One region of the Mesorhizobium sp. M1322 genome, then DNA from elsewhere that is predicted to be linked to it. Evidence: predicted binding sites of a transcription regulator. Region 1 holds the regulator's gene; each other region holds the start of a gene.
What was found. Region 1 encodes PhoB, which activates phosphate uptake and scavenging genes when phosphate is short. Its sites were predicted from a motif close to TGTCATNNANCTGTCAT; they were not measured.
Positions count from the first base shown of each region.

Region 1 (2,268 bases):
ATCCCGGCCATCATGGAGAACGACTGCAACATGATGGCCGTGGCGCTGCGTTGGCGCGACCCGGATCGCTACCGCGACGATTTCATCGCCATCCTGCTCTCGCACGGCATCGGTATGGGGCTGGTGCTGAAGGGCGAACTGTTCACCGGCACCCATTCCTCAGGCGGTGAATTCGGCCACATGATCCATCGGCCGGGCGGCGCGCTTTGCCGCTGCGGGCGGCGTGGCTGCGTCGAGGCCTATGCCGGCAACTACGCCATCTGGCGCAACGCAAGGCAATTGAGCGAGAACGCCGAGCCGGTCGCCGATGTCAGCGACGCCGAGATGCGGGCACTGGCGGCCCAGGCGCGCCAGACGGACGGACCGGAGCGCGAAGCCTACCGCAAGGCCGGCGAAGCACTCGGCTTCGGGCTCGGCAGCCTGTTCGCGCTGATCGATCCGGCGCCGGTCGCCATGGTCGGCGCCAGCGCTGCCGCCTTCGACCTGATCGAACCGGCCCTGCGCGAGGCCATCGCCCAGACCGCCGGCGGCCAGCATTCGGGTTCGATTTCCTTCGACACCGAGCCGAACGAACTGCCGCTGATCCGCGAAGGCTGTGCCATGCGGGCGCTGAGCTTCGTCGACCAGGAGATTTTCGCGCCGGGCATCCAGGCGCGAGCCGGCTCGGTCGGAAAGAACGTGGCTTGAATTCGAAGGCAGGGATCGCCGGATCGCGACTTGGGGTGCGTTGATTCAGGTCAGGCCGAGTCGAGAATGGTGGGTTCCGAGAACCGGAGCGGAGCGTACTTTTGGGTACGTGATGAGCGGAAGCGCAGGAAGCCGCCGGTCGCAGGCCGGCATCACCCTGAATATCAGCTAGTCTTCCCTGATCGCATAGCCCGCGCCGCGGATGGTGCGGATGACATCAGGCATGCGACCATTGTTGACCGCCTTGCGCAACCGTCCGACATGGACGTCCACCGTGCGCTCGTCGATGTAGATCGTCTCGCCCCAAACATTGTCGAGCAACTGGCTGCGCGAGAAGACCCGACCCGGGTGCCGCATCATGAATTCGAGCAGCCGGAACTCGGTTGGCCCGAGCCGGATCTCGCTCTTCTTGCGATAGACCCTGTGCGATTCGCGATCGAGCACGATGTCGCCGACCTTAAGCACGCTGGACAGCACTTCCGGCTTGGCGCGGCGCAGCAGCGCCTTGACCCTGGCCATGAATTCCGGCGTGGAGAACGGCTTGACCAGATAGTCGTCGGCTCCGGTGGAAAGGCCGCGCACCCGATCGCTCTCCTCGCCGCGCGCGGTCAGCATGATGATCGGCAGCCGCTCGGTTTCCGGACGCACCCGAAGGCGCCGGCAAAGCTCGATGCCGGAAACCGCCGGCACCATCCAGTCGAGCACCAGAAGATCGGGCACGTTTTCCTGCAGCCGGATTTCGGCCTCGTCGCCGCGCGTCACCACCTCGACCTGATAACCCTCGGATTCCAGATTGTAACGAAGGAGGACGCCCAGCGGCTCTTCATCCTCCACCACCATGATGCGCGGCGCGATCATCGGCCGGTCACTCCTGTCATGTCGCTGGCGCCGACATCATCGTTTCGTCTAGCTTCGGGCGATCCGCCGGCAATTGCTGCCCGGTCACGACAAAGTAGGCGTTTTCGGCGATGTTGGTGACATGATCGCCGATACGCTCGAGATTCTTGGCGCAGAACAGAAGATGCGTGCAGGCGGTGATGTTGCGCGGATCCTCCATCATGTAGGTCAGGAGTTCGCGAAAAACCGCCGTGTATTTCACGTCGATCTTCTGGTCATCGGCGCGCAGTTCTTTCAACGCGCCGGCATTGCGCGACACATAGTGCTCAACCACCCCGCGGAGCTGCACAAGAACGAGATCCGCCATCGCGTCGATACCGTGCGACAGATTACGCGGCGTGGCGCTCTGCCCGACTGCGCTGACCCGCTTGGCTATGTTCTTGGCCAAATCGCCGATGCGCTCGAGATCGCCGGCCATGCGGATTGCGCCAACCACGGCGCGCAGATCTTGCGCCATCGGCTGCCGCTTGGCGATCAGCGTGATCGCGCTATCGTCGAGTTCGCGCTGCCGCGCATCCATGATGGCGTCGTCCGAGACGACACGCTGCGCCATCGCATTGTCTGACGCAAGCAACGCGCGGATCGAGGCTGCGACCATCGCGGCGGCGAGCTCGTCCATGTCGCGGATCAGCCTGTCGATGTGCTCCAGTTCCTCGTCGAAAGATGCGACGGTGTGTTCACCCA
Region 1 covers NZ_JAMYLP010000025.1:24,531-26,798, reverse strand. Annotated here, with positions in the region: gene NKH12_RS12300 (ROK family protein) at 1-687, shown strand, start outside; gene phoB (phosphate regulon transcriptional regulator PhoB) at 856-1,545, opposite strand; gene phoU (phosphate signaling complex protein PhoU) at 1,562-2,268, opposite strand, start outside.

Region 2 (2,268 bases), on a different contig from region 1:
CACCCACCGCACGATGCTAGGCGAGACGCCGCGCGACCTCGCCCGCTGGGCGCATGAGAAATCCGGCCTGATCAAGGCCGTCATCCAGGTCGGATGATATATGTCGGTCTGGCATGAAAAATTCGGCGGGCGATATTGCAGGATTGGCAGAGCGCATGCCTTGGCGATTAGCCGAAACATCCATCACTTCGTCATCCTATGGCGGAGCAAAGGAGCGAAGCGACGCGGCGAGGACCATAGGATCCATGCCGTTACATACGAGCGTTGCAGCAGTACAGAACGACCTCTGTCTTGCGCCGTCTTTACTCTTCGCGCGAGGTCACGGCATGGATCCTTGGGTCTTCGCGACGGAGCTACGCTCCTGCTTCGCCCAAGGATGACGACGTTGAAGGCTAATCGTTCACCGACAGCCTCAGCTCCACACGCTCCGCCGGAAACCGCGTTTCGGCGAACTGGATCGGCTCGCCGTCCGGGGTAACGTTGACGGCGACCGTGACCAACACGATAGCGCCGGGCTGCAGATCGAGATCGGCAAGGTCGGCGGCGTCCGCGTGGCGGGCCGACAGCACCGTCGACTGTCTGAGATAGTCACCGATGCCGAAACGCTGGAATGACGCCGTCACCGATCCGGTTTCGGCCATGGCGGCATCGATGCCGGCGAAGCGTACCGCATCAAACCAGCCGGTGGCACGCGAGACCGGTTGCCCATCGGCTTCGCCGCGCGTTTCGAGGCGGATGACGCTGGAACCCTTGGCAAGCCCCAGCCCTTCGGCGACGCGCCGGCTGGCCGGCTCGACCGCCGATTCGAGCAGCACGCTGCGGCGCTCGGACGCCTGCCCTTGCAAACCTTCCGAAAAACGGGTGCGGGCGCCGATCGGATAGGACAGGCGCTTGCGCGACAGCACGAAGGTGCCGCGCCCCTGTTCGGCCCTGAGCACGCCATCCTGCACCAGTGCGGCGATGGCGCTGCGCACCGTATGGCGGTTGACGCCATAGCGCTCGGCCAGTGCAACTTCCGGTGGCAACGCGGCATTCTCGGCAAAGTCGCCGACGGCGATCGAATGCAGGATCTGGTCGGCGATCTGCCGCCACAGCGAGACGCCGCTGCGCCGCTCTATACTGCCGGCAATCTGCTGCCCGATCATTTCTCGCCCCAATCTTTTTGTCCATGTCACGCACACGTCATGGACACGCATTAGAAAATAGATATAATTTGTATAGTTGTCTATATCAATAGATAAATTTTCGATGCAAGGGAATGTTAACCATGCGAGGACAGGAAGCGCGCGATCAGGCCGAGCGCAAGACCGTTATGGCAACGCTGGCGCAATCGACCGGCGATGATATCGTCCGGCTCTGGAACGAAGCCGGCTTGCCTTCCGAGGCGGAACTCCTGCGCGGCCCCGAAACCGGCTTGGTTACCGTGCGCGGCCGCATCGGCGGCGGCGGCGCGCCGTTCAACGTTGGCGAGGCGACGGTCACCCGCGCCACCGTCCGGCTCGCATCCGGACAGGTCGGCCACTGCTATGCGCTGGGCCGTGACAAGCAGAAGGCAAAACTGGCGGCGATCGCCGACGCGCTCTGGCAGGACCCTGCCCTGCGCCGCGAGGTCGAGACCAAACTCATCGCGCCGCTGCAGGCCGCACTGGCCAGCGCACGTGAACGGCGGTGCGCCGAGACGGCGGCAACGAAGGTCGATTTCTTCACCATGGTACGCGGAGAAGACTGATGGACATCGCAACGCAAGCGATCGAGGGCGGCTTTGCCGATCCGGTGTTCGACGCCCAGACGGTGTTCCGCGCCGTGATGGATGCGATGGCGCGGCCGGGCACCCTGCAGCCCCTGCCGGTCTTTGCCCGCCCGCCAGCGCCGCTGTCGGCTATCGCAGGCGCCATCGCGCTGGCGCTGTGCGACAACGACACACCGCTCTGGCTCGACCTCGTTTTGCAGGCCCCAGCAGCGGTGAAATCCTGGCTCGGCTTCCACACCGGCGCGCCACTCGCCAACACGCCAGCCGATGCGCATTTCGCGCTGATTGCCACGCCGGCCGAAATGATGGCGCTCGACGGCTTTTCACAAGGCACCCAGGACTATCCCGACCGCTCCACGACGCTGATCCTGCAGGTGAGCGATCTCGTTTCAGGCACCCCTCTGCTGCTCGAAGGTCCCGGCATCGAAAAGACTGCAACCATCGCGCCGGCGCAGATGCCGCGCCATTTCGTCGAACAGTGGAAGCAGAACAACCAGCGCTTTCCGCGTGGCGTCGAC
Region 2 covers NZ_JAMYLP010000009.1:48,156-50,423, reverse strand. Annotated here, with positions in the region: gene NKH12_RS05705 (zinc-binding alcohol dehydrogenase family protein) at 1-97, shown strand, start outside; gene phnF (phosphonate metabolism transcriptional regulator PhnF) at 393-1,145, opposite strand; gene phnG (phosphonate C-P lyase system protein PhnG) at 1,268-1,729, shown strand; gene phnH (phosphonate C-P lyase system protein PhnH) at 1,729-2,268, shown strand, end outside.
Region 2: a site for PhoB is predicted at 1,170-1,186, ahead of phnF (phosphonate metabolism transcriptional regulator PhnF). Genes of this name have one in related genera too.

Region 3 (2,268 bases), on a different contig from region 1:
GCCGACGATGGCGCCCTGCGCATGCAGCACCCGGGCGATCGCCTCGCCGATGCCTCCCGATGCGCCTGTGACGAGCGCCTTGCGGCCGGTCAATTCGAACATGTCTTGTCTCCTGATCTAAGAGGACACCCTTCACAGGGGTGGGGTCAAATCTCGGTTGGTTATGCGAGCGCCCCCAATGCCGCCTCGACATCGGCTGGCGTGCCGACGGCGCCGGTGGCGATGTGGCGGTTGATGCGCCGCGCCAGTCCCGACAGCACCTTGCCGGCGCCCACCTCGTACAGCGTCGCAATGCCATTCGCGCCGAACCACTCGACGGTTTCGCGCCAGCGCACGCGCCCCGTCACCTGTTCGACCAGGCGGCGGGCAATTGCGTCCGGATCGCTGGACGGGGTGACCGACACGTTGGAGACCACGGGCACGAACGGCGCGTTCTTCGTCACACTCGCCAGCGCCTCGCGCATGATCTCGGCCGCCGGTGCCATCAGCGCCGAATGGAAAGGCGCCGAAACCTGCAGCATCAGCGCCCGCTTGGCGCCCTTTTCCGTGCACAGTCTCGCCCCCAGTTCGACCGCTGCCCTGGCGCCGGAGATCACCAGTTGGCCACCGCCATTGTCGTTGGCGATCTGGCAAACTGAATCTCTGGCTGAACCTTTGGCCGCTTCAGCGCAGGCGTCGTCGACATCGGCCTGTTCCAGCCCGATGATCGCCGCCATGGCGCCTTCGCCGGCCGGCACAGCCGCCTGCATGGCATTGCCGCGGATACGCAAGAGCCGGGCGGCATCGGCGACCGAAACGAAACCGGTTGCGGCAAGTGCCGAATATTCGCCAAGCGAATGGCCGGCGACATAAGCGACCTTGTCCTTCAGCGAGAAGCCGCGCGATTCCAGCGCCCGGATCGCGGCGAGCGACACAGCCATCAGCGCCGGCTGGGCATTGGCGGTCAGCGTCAGTCTCTCTTCCGGCCCTTCCCAGATCAGCTTCGACAGGTTTTCGCCAAGGGCGTCGTCAACCTCTTCGAATATCTTCCGCGATTCTGGAAAGGCGTCGGCGAGGTCCTTGCCCATGCCGATAGCCTGGCTGCCCTGTCCCGGAAAGGTGAATGCGACGGCCATGTGTGGCTCCCAAGCGGCTGATTTTTCTTGCCTGTGACGCAAGGCGGGCGGGCAAGTCAAGTCCGCCATCAGCCCGACCCGGGCCGCGCCGGCTCGGTATCGCTGGCCGAGTCCCTGTTCCAAAAGGCTTTTTTTCGATCACTCATGATGAAAATCGCTCACGATTCGTTTGCTGGCTCTTCTTATTTCAGCCACAGGCGCTAGCTTTTCGTGACATATCGATGACAGCTCAATGACACTTTTGTGTATGGTCGGGGGAATTGTAAGGTGGCAAGGACTAGGAAAGGCGTTGGCAAAGCCGCGCCACAGTTTCTGGAAGGCGATCCGGCCACCGGCTATCTGCCGGGCCGGAAATGGCCTGTTATACGCTATGGCCTCGTCAGCCTTCTCGCCGCCACCGTCCTAGTTTTTGCGATCGAACTGATCGTGCGCGGCGACTTTGCCGGAACCGTCGCCTTCTTCCTGCAGCCCTTCAAGCCGGGCTGGACCACCATCATCATCTTCGCGCTGATCCTGGTCGGCCTCGACGCCGTGCTCGGCCGCAGCCACCAGAGCCTGATGATCGTCGCGCCGCTGACCCTGGCGCTGGCCTTTGTCGGCCATCAGAAATCGCTCTATCTCGGCGATCCGCTCTATCCGACCGATTTCCTCTATTCACGCCAGATCGTGGCGCTGATGCCGCTTCTGGTGCGCGAACGCCCGGGAACCGCCCTCGCCTTGGCGGTCGGCATCGTCGGCGGGCTGTCGCTGCTCGTTTATGGCTGGCGGCTGTGGCGCCGCCGCGTGCCGGCGCTCAGCCGCAAGGGGCGCCTGGCCCGGCTGACGCTGACCGTGCCGCTGCTCGCCTTCTTCGTCTCGATCATGGACTACGCAACCTTCTCGTGGACGCGTGACCGGCTGCAGATCATCCCGATCATGTGGGACCAGAAGGAAAACTATGCCTCCAACGGTTTTGCGCTCGCCTTCGCGCTCAACGTGCCGATGGCCCATGTCTCGGCGCCTGCCGGTTATTCCGACAAGTCGATCGCGGCAATCGACAGGCCTGCTGTGAAGGCCTCGGTGCCGGCCGAGAAGCCCGACATCATCATTGTCATGAGCGAATCCTTCTGGGATCCGACCGAGCTGCCCGGCGTCACCATCACGCCCGATCCGA
Region 3 covers NZ_JAMYLP010000084.1:4,916-7,183, forward strand. Annotated here, with positions in the region: gene fabG (3-oxoacyl-[acyl-carrier-protein] reductase) at 1-102, opposite strand, end outside; gene fabD (ACP S-malonyltransferase) at 162-1,115, opposite strand; gene NKH12_RS24165 (LTA synthase family protein) at 1,383-2,268, shown strand, end outside.
Region 3: a site for PhoB is predicted at 1,337-1,353, ahead of NKH12_RS24165 (LTA synthase family protein). Genes of this name have one in related genera too.